2 regions of the Cupriavidus sp. FW305-26 genome follow, and region 2 is predicted to be linked to the other one. Evidence: predicted binding sites of a transcription regulator. Region 2 holds the regulator's gene; the other holds the start of a gene.

Region 1 (4,609 bases), on a different contig from region 2:
GCTGTACCAGCCCGATCCCGTGATCGAAACCATCATCGCCTTGCAGAGCGAGGTAGAGCACCTGCGCGCGCTGCAGGGCACCCCGGCCACGCCGGCCGACCTGGTCGGCACCTCGCCCGGCTTCCGTGCCGCCTGGGGCCTGCTGCAGCGGGCCGCGGCCAGCAACGTGACGGTGCTGCTGCTGGGCGAGACCGGCGTGGGCAAGGAGCGGTTCGCGCAGGCGCTGCACAGCGTGAGCGGGCGCGCCGATAAGCCCTTCATTGCCGTGAACTGCGCGGCGATTCCCGATGAGCTGATCGAGTCCGAGCTGTTCGGCGTGGAAAAGGGCGCCTTCACCGGCGCCAGCCAGTCGCGCCCCGGGCGCTTCGAGCGTGCGCATGGCGGCACGCTGTTCCTGGACGAACTGGGCGAGCTGTCGGCCTCTGCCCAGTCCAAGCTGCTGCGCGTGCTGCAGGAAGGCGAGGTCGAGCGCGTGGGCGGCACCGGCACGCGCAAGGTGGATGTGCGGCTGGTGGCCGCCACCAATGTCGACCTGGCCGAAGCCGTGAAGCAGGGCACCTTCCGCAAGGACCTGTACTACCGCCTCAACGTCTACCCGGTCACGATCCCGCCGCTGCGCGAGCGCCTGGACGACATCCGGCCGCTGGCCGAGCGCTTCGTGGCCCGCTACGGCGCGCGCCACGGCAAGCGCATCGTCGGCATCACCGACCGCGCGCTGGCCGAGCTGCGCCACTATGACTGGCCCGGCAATGTGCGCGAACTGGAGAACGTGATCGAGCGCGGCGTGATCCTGGCCAGCCAGGGCGGCCAGATCACCGCCGACCACCTGTTCCTGCCGGGCACCGTGGCACCGGTGGTGGATACCGCGCCGCGGCTGGGCGCGGGCGGCACCTTGCCAGACCTGCGCGAAGCCGCGGTCCATGCGCTGCTGGACCAGATGTCAGAGCAGCAACTGGCGCTGGGCGACGTCGAGACCGTGCTGATGGAGGCGGCCATGCAGCGCGCCGACGGCAACATGAGCCAGGCGGCGCGGTTGCTCGGCATTACGCGGCCGCAGCTGGCGTATCGGTGGAAGATGCGCGGTACGCGTGCCGGTAACGGGCACGGCAACGGTAACTGACGCCGTTTCCTCGCCTCAAGTGCCGAGGGTTTGCTCCCTCTCCCGCTTGCGGGAGAGGGAGCGCGCCGGTGGTCATCAACATCGATCGCGTCTTCCACGCGCCTCGAATTCCAGCTTCTTCCCCACTTGATCATTTGATGCAGCCCCTCCGGGCCGCGCATCGGCCCGAAGTTGCCCGATGCTGCACCGCGCCAGCGATTTTTCCCTGCCAGATCAAGTCTTCTCACCCAGGTTGCCCACGCACGCTGCTGCGCCGCAGGGCAATCCCATCCGCATCTGCTCGCTGCCCGCAAACGCCCGCCCGGCGCGGCTTTTGATCATTTGATTAAGACCTGTGCGCAGCTTCATCAATTCATCGATGCGTTTCGCGCGGACCTTTCCGGGTTAACGCGCACGCTCGCCATCGCCAATTCCCCGTAACCCTTGTCCCACAACGCTTCGCGCTTGCTGGCACGGTCTTCGCAGTAAGGCCTGCGTCCAGCCAACGCAACGGAGCGCGCCATGAACACCCCGTCGGTTCCCCTGTTCGAAGCCACGCCGCGCTATGTGCGGGTCGAGGGCCGCACCCCCGAAGGGTTTGTGCAGTTCGCCTTCAGCGTGGCCGACCCGGAGCTCAACGTCGAACTGATCATGCCGGAACCGATGTTCGAAGCCTTCTGCTGCGTCAACCGCGTGCGCTTCCTGCCCCCGCTGGAAACCGCGCCGCAGCCGCAAGCCGACGACTGACGCCGCAGCCACCGCATCACAAAGAGAGAAGGGATACAGGAGACCAAGCGATGCAAGTCGATATCAAGACCCAGCAGATCCAGCCGCTGCGCCAGACCTACGGCCATGTCGCGCGCCGCTTCGGCGACAAGCCGGCGTCGCGCTACCAGGAGGCGACCTACGACGTGCAGTCTGAGGTGAACTTCCACTACCGCCCCACCTGGGACCCAGGCTTCGAGCTGTATGACAAGCGCCGCACGGCGATCGTGATGCAGGACTGGTACGCGCTGAAGGACCCGCGCCAGTTCTACTACGGCGCCTACGTGACCGCGCGTGGGCGCCAGCAGGATGCAACCGAGAAGAGCTTTGCCTTCGTCGAGAAGCGCGGGCTGCTGCAGGCGCTGCCGGCCGAATGGCAGGAACGCCTGGCCGTTGGCTTGCTGCCGCTGCGCCATGTGGAGTGGGGCGCCAACATGAACAACTTCTACTGCGCCGACTATGGCTGGGGCACGGCCATCACGCAGGCCTGCACCTATTGCGCGATGGACCGCCTGGGTATCGCCCAATACCTGTCGCGCATCGGCATGCTGCTGGACGGCAATACCGGCGTGGCGCTGGAGCGGGCCAGGGTGGCCTGGCTGGAGAGCGCCGCGTGGCAGCCGCTGCGCCGCTTTGTCGAGCACACCTTTGTCACCGGGGACTGGTTCGAGACCTTCGTCGCACAGAACCTGGTGCTCGACGGACTGCTCTACCCGCTGGTCTACCAGCATGCCGACGCGGTGATCGCGCGCGCCTGCGGCACCGGGCTGGCGGTGCTGACCGAATTCATGAACGACTGGCGCGACGAGCACGCACGCTGGGTCGATGCCGTGATCCAGGCCGCAGCGGCCGAGTCCGACGCCAACCGCGCGCTGCTGTCGGGCTGGGCGCGCGCCGCCTGCGCCGAGGTGGCGCAGGCGCTGGTGCCGGTGGCCGATGCGCTCACCGGCGAAGACGGCGCGCAGATGGTGGCGCTGTGCCGCGAGCAGTTCGAAGTCCGCCTGGGCAGGCTCGGCCTGGCTGCCTGATCCGCCCACGACGTACCCCACGGAGACACGCCATGTCAGCCACCGCTGCCAACGTCTATATCGCCCTGCAGAACAACGACGACACCCGACCCATCATCGACGCCATCACCGAGGCCAACCCGCATGCGGTGGTGTCGCAGTTTCCCGCCATGGTCAAGATCGACGCCCCCGGCCACCTGACCATCGTGCGCGAACTGGTGGCCGGCAAGCTCGGCCGCGACTGGGACCTGCAGGAGATCCACCTGAACCTGATCTCGCTGTGCGGAAACATCGACGAAGACGAAGACGCCTTCACGCTGCGCTGGAACGCCTGACCGGGCAGCGGCACACAGAACATCACGGAGACATCATGGACGCACGCAAGAAGCTCAACCTGCGCGAGAAGTACGCCTCGATGACGCGGGACCTGGCCTGGGAAACGACCTACGAGCCGATGGACAAGGTCTTCCCGTTCGACAAGTACGAGGGCATCCGCATCCACGACTGGGACAAATGGGAAGACCCGTTCCGCATGACCATGGATGCCTACTGGAAATACCAGTCGGAGAAGGAGCGCAAGCTGTACGCGATCATCGACTCGTTCGTGCAGAACAACGGCCACCTGAACGTATCCGACCCGCGCTACCTGAACGCGCTGCGGCTGTTCCTGACCGGCGTGACGCCGCTGGAATACGCCGCCCACCGCGGCTACGCGCACCTGGGCCGGCATTTCCGCGGCGCCGGCGCGCGCGTGGCGGCGCAGATGCAGTCGGTCGACGAGCTGCGCCACGCCCAGACCCAGCTGCACACGCTGTCGGTCTACAACAAGTACTTCCACGGCTTTGGCGAATGGCGCCACATGCACGACCGGGTCTGGTACCTGTCGGTGCCCAAGTCCTACTTCGAGGACGCGATGAGCGCGGGGCCGTTCGAGTTCATCACCGCGATCTCGTTCTCGTTCGAGTATGTGCTGACCAACCTGCTGTTCATGCCGTTCATGTCCGGCGCCGCCTACAACGGCGACATGGCCACGGTGACCTTCGGCTTCTCCGCGCAGTCCGACGAGTCGCGCCACATGACGCTGGGCCTGGAAGTGGTCAAGTTCCTGTGCGAGCAGGACCCCGGCAATATCCCGATCCTGCAGAAGTGGCTGGACAAGTGGTTCTGGCGCGGCTTCCGACTGCTCACGCTGGTCGGCATGATGATGGACTACATGCTGCCCAAGCGCGTGATGTCGTGGGCCGAGGCCTGGGAGATGTACTTCGAGCAGGCGGGCGGGGCCCTGTTCAAGGACCTGGAGCGCTACGGCCTGCGCATGCCCAAGTACCACGAAGTGGCCACCAGGACCAAGGACCGCATCACGCACGAGGCCTGGGCCACCTTCTACAACTACGCGGGCGCCGCCGGCTTCCACACCTGGGTGCCCAAGGCCGACGAGATGGCATGGCTGGCCGAGAAGTACCCCCAGACCTTCGAGCACTACTACAAGCCGCGCCTGGACCACTGGCAGGAGCGCCAGCAGGCCGGCGAGCGCTTCTACAACACCACGCTGCCGATGCTGTGCCAGACCTGCCAGATCCCGATGGTGTTCTCGGAGCCGGACGACCCGACCCAGACCTGCTACCGCGAAAGCAGCTACCACGGCATGAAGTTCCATTTCTGCTCGGACGGCTGCAAGGACATCTTCGACGACGAGCCCGCCAAGTACGCGCAGGCCTGGCTGCCGGTGCACCAGATC
Region 2 (4,609 bases):
ACGCTGGTCGTGCGCCACCTGAAGAAACGCTATGGCTCGCGCACGGTGGTCAAGGACGTCTCGCTCGACGTGAAGAGCGGCGAGGTGGTCGGCCTGCTCGGGCCCAACGGCGCGGGCAAGACCACCTCCTTCTACATGATCGTGGGCCTGGTGGCGCTGGACGAAGGCGATATCGTGCTCGACGGCGACCACATCAGCGGCCTGCCGATCCACGAGCGCGCGCGCATGGGGCTGTCGTACCTGCCGCAGGAAGCCTCGGTATTCCGCAAGCTCAACGTCGAAGAGAACATCCGCGCGGTGCTGGAGCTGCAGGTGAGCAACGGCAAGCCACTGCCCAAGGCCGAGATCGAGCGCCGCCTGGATTCGCTGCTCGACGACCTGCAGATCGCGCACCTGCGCAACAACCCGGCGCTGTCGCTGTCGGGCGGCGAGCGCCGCCGCGTGGAAATCGCGCGCGCGCTGGCGTCGTCGCCGCGCTTCATCCTGCTGGACGAACCCTTCGCCGGCGTGGACCCGATCGCCGTGGGCGAGATCCAGCGCATCGTCAGCTTCCTCAAGGCACGCAATATCGGCGTGCTGATCACCGACCACAACGTGCGCGAGACGCTCGGCATCTGCGACCACGCCTACATCATCAGCGAAGGCACGGTGCTGGCCGCGGGCCAGCCCGAGGAAATCATCGCCAATGACGCAGTGCGGCGCGTCTACCTGGGTGAGAACTTCCGCATGTGATGCAGCGGCCTGCCATGGAGCGGCAGGCCTATTCGCGGGCGCACGTGGGCCTGCCACAGCCAGCAGCGATCAGACCGCATAAGCGATAGCAATTTCCGTTCCAACAACGGAAAGATGCGCATAGAATAGGTCGCATGAAACCGTCGCTACAGCTCCGCCTTTCCCAGCATCTGGCCCTGACCCCGCAACTGCAGCAGTCGATCCGGCTGCTGCAGCTTTCCACGCTGGAACTGCAGCAAGAGGTCGAACAGGCACTGACGGAAAACCCTCTGCTCGAACGCGAGAACGACTGGATCGAAAGCCCGCTGCGCGTGGCGGCCGATGGCTCGGTCAACCTGCAGAGCGCACCGGCGCCCGCGCCGGCAGAGCCGCAGGGCAATGGCGAGGCCCGCGCCGACGGCGCGGCTGACGACGACAGCTATGGCGACAGCGGCAACGGCGACGACTATGGCAGCGGCGACTGGAGCCTGGACGACTTTGCCCGCCGCCCCCAGGGCGACGAGGACGAAAAAACGCCGATGCAGCTGCGCGAAGCCGAGCCCACGCTGCGCGAGTACCTGATGGAACAGCTCACGCCGCTGAAGATCTCGGCGCGCGACAAGGGCCTGGCCATCTTCCTGATCGAATCGCTCGACGACGATGGCTACCTGAGCGCATCGCTTGAGGAGATCTGCACGGAGTTGCCGGAAGAACTCGAGTTCGAGATCGAGGAGGTCCACGCCATCCTCACGCTGCTGCAGAGCTTCGACCCGCCCGGCGTGGGCGCGCGCAACGCCGCCGAGTGCCTGGCCCTGCAGTTGCGGCGCCTGACGCACCCGCAGCGCGAACTGGCCCTGAACATCGTGACCAACCACCTGGAGTTGCTCGCAGTACGCGACTACACGCGGCTGAAGAAGGCGCTGCAGGTGGATGAAGCGGCGCTGAAGTCCGCACACGAACTGATCCGTTCGCTGGCGCCCTACCCCGGCCATGCATACAGCCGCCCGGAGGCGGACTTCGTGGTGCCGGACGTGTTCGTGCGCAAGGGTGGCGGCGGCTGGATCGCGCAGCTCAATCCGGATGTGATGCCGAGGCTGCGCATCAATGACATGTATGCGCAAATCCTGCGTGGCGCAAAGGGTGAGTCCGGCACCGCCGGGCTGCAGCAGAAGCTGCAGGAGGCGCGCTGGCTGATCAAGAACATCCAGCAGAGGTTCGACACAATCCTGCGTGTCTCGCAGGCCATTGTCGAGCGTCAAAAGAACTTTTTCAGCCACGGCGAAATCGCCATGCGCCCCTTGGTTTTGCGGGAGATTGCCGATACACTGGGTTTACACGAGTCAACCATCTCCCGGGTGACGACCAATAAATATATGGCAACGCCGATGGGTACTTTCGAACTGAAGTACTTCTTCGGCAGCCACGTGTCCACCGAAACCGGTGGCGCGGCTTCGTCAACGGCCATCCGCGCCTTGATCAAGCAACTGATAGGAGCCGAAGACCCGAGGAATCCCCTTTCCGACAGTCGCATTGCCGAACTGCTGGGCGAACAAGGCTTCGTTGTCGCACGCCGCACCGTTGCCAAGTATCGCGAAGCCCTGAAGATCCCCGCAGTCAATCTCCGCAAGTCTTTGTAGCCGAGCCCACCGCCTGCCTGGTGAGGCTCTTTCAGAAGGAGAAGCGCTATGAACTTCAAGATCAGTGGACACCACCTGGACATCACGCCCCCTCTGCGTGAGTACGTGGAAACGAAGCTGGAGCGAATCGTCAGGCATTTCGATCAAGTCATTGGCGTTAGTGTGCTGCTCTCTGTCGACAACCATAAGGAAAAGGACCGGCGTCAGTACGCGGAAATCAATCTACATCTCAAGGGCAAGGACATCTTTGTCGAAGCGCATCACGAAGACCTGTATGCAGCGATCGACGCACTCGTCGACAAGCTGGACCGTCAGGTGATCCGCTACAAGGATCGCGTGCAAGGCCACGACCGCGAAGCGGTCAAGTACCAGATGGCCGCAGCGCAAATGCAGCAATGACCGTGCCCGGCAGCCCCGCAGCGGGCTGCTGAATCAGGATTGAACAGGCAAGCCGCGCCAAGAAGCGCGGCTTTTTTGCGCCCTCGCGTTCCCGGTTGCCGCCGGCATGCCGCGCCCGCACTGGCGGCGCGCCCCGGCTGTGGCGCCGGAGCCGATGCTTTTCACCCGAATGAGCAAGGGTGTTCGCAAGCGCTGCGCCAAGGTGTATGCTGCGCCATACAAAGAGAGGGAATCCTGGCCGTGCCCCGCACCGGTGCACCGGCTCCCCGCCGCGGAGGCACCATTGCATCACCATGTATCTTTCTGCACCGGCTTGCCCCGTTGCGCTGCACAATGCGGGAGTAGTCGCTGCTCTATAATGGGCCGGACGCCTCCGGCCAGGCCAACGGCAGGCCGGAGCCAGCCCACTGCCCGGCGGAACGGTCCGCCCGCTAACTGAAATCCTGCGCATCGCCCATGAATCGTTTGGCCAAATTGCTGCCACCCGGCAACATCACCCTCGACGTCAGCGTCACCAGCAAGAAGCGTGTGTTCGAGCAGGCCGGGCTCCTCTTCGAGAACAACCATGGTGTGGCGCGCGCCATCGTGACGGACAACCTGTTCGCGCGCGAGTCGCTTGGATCCACCGGCCTGGGCGCCGGCGTGGCAATCCCGCACGGCCGCATCAAGGGCCTGAAGCAGCCGCTGGCCGCGTTCATGCGCCTGGCCGAACCAATTCCGTTCGAATCGCCCGATGGCAAGCCGGTATCGCTGCTGATCTTCCTGCTGGTGCCCGAACAGGCTACGCAGCAGCACCTGGAAATCCTGTCCGAAATCGCGCAACTGCTTTCCGACCGCGACATGCGTGAAGGGCTGGCCACGCTGCCCACGCCCGATGCCGTCCATCAGTTGCTGATCGCATGGCATCCCTGATCCCCTGATCCCTCAAGCGGGCCGGCACCAGACCGGGCAGGCGCCAAGGCGCTTCGCAAACCGCCCCACCAGTCATACCGCATGGAACTCACCGGCGTCACCTCCCAGTCCATCTTCGACGACAACGCAGCCGACATCAAACTCTCGTGGGTGGCCGGCCTGGAAGGTGCGGATCGCGCCTTCGATGTGGAGTTCGCCCGCGAAGCCACCTCCGCCGCCGACCTGGTGGGCCACCTGAATCTGATCCACCCCAACCGCATCCAGGTGCTCGGCAAGCCCGAGATCACTTATTACCAGCGGCTGGACGACGAGACCCGCAAGCGCCAGATGGGCGAGCTGATCCTGCTGGAGCCGCCCTTCCTGGTGATCGCCGACGGCATGGAGCCGCCGCCCGACCTGGAACTGCGCTGCACGCGCTCGTCCACGCCGCTGTTCACCACGCCGGTGTCGTCGGCCGCGGTGATCGACCACCTGCGCCTGTACCTGTCGCGTATCTCCGCGCCGCGCGTGACCATGCACGGGGTATTCCTCGACATCCTGGGCATGGGCGTGCTGATCATGGGCGAATCGGGCCTGGGCAAGAGCGAACTGGGCCTGGAACTGATCTCGCGCGGCCACGGGCTGGTGGCCGATGATGCCGTGGACTTCGTGCGCCTGGGGCCGGATTTCATTGAAGGCCGCTGCCCGCCGCTGCTGCAGAACCTGCTTGAAGTACGCGGTCTGGGCCTGCTCGACATCAAGACCATCTTCGGTGAGACCGCGGTGCGCCGGAAGATGAAGATCAAGCTGGTGGTGCAGTTGGTGCGTCGCAATGACGGCGAGTTCGAGCGGCTGCCGCTCGATTCGCAATACCTCGACGTGCTGGGCCTGCCGATCCACATGGTCAAGATCCAGGTGGCGGCCGGGCGCAACCTGGCCGTGCTGGTCGAGGCCGCGGTGCGCAACACCAT

The links. Region 2 encodes sigma-54, which starts transcription at its own class of promoters, with help from an activator protein. Its sites were predicted from a motif close to TGGCANGNAANCTGCTTT; they were not measured.
Region 1: AC3WQZ_RS23010 (phenol hydroxylase subunit) is a predicted target of sigma-54. The motif match lies at 1,569-1,586, and genes of this name have one in related genera.

The regions. Positions count from the first base shown of each region.
Region 1 is NZ_JBYTAH010000046.1:40,391-44,999, forward strand. Features, by position in the region: gene poxR (phenol degradation transcriptional regulator PoxR) at 1-1,120, shown strand, start outside; gene AC3WQZ_RS23010 (phenol hydroxylase subunit) at 1,622-1,846, shown strand; gene AC3WQZ_RS23015 (aromatic/alkene monooxygenase hydroxylase subunit beta) at 1,897-2,892, shown strand; gene AC3WQZ_RS23020 (MmoB/DmpM family protein) at 2,925-3,206, shown strand; gene AC3WQZ_RS23025 (aromatic/alkene/methane monooxygenase hydroxylase/oxygenase subunit alpha) at 3,242-4,609, shown strand, end outside.
Region 2 is NZ_JBYTAH010000032.1:49,862-54,470, forward strand. Features, by position in the region: gene lptB (LPS export ABC transporter ATP-binding protein) at 1-732, shown strand, start outside; gene AC3WQZ_RS18315 (RNA polymerase factor sigma-54) at 867-2,348, shown strand; gene hpf (ribosome hibernation-promoting factor, HPF/YfiA family) at 2,397-2,747, shown strand; gene ptsN (PTS IIA-like nitrogen regulatory protein PtsN) at 3,204-3,659, shown strand; gene hprK (HPr(Ser) kinase/phosphatase) at 3,741-4,609, shown strand, end outside.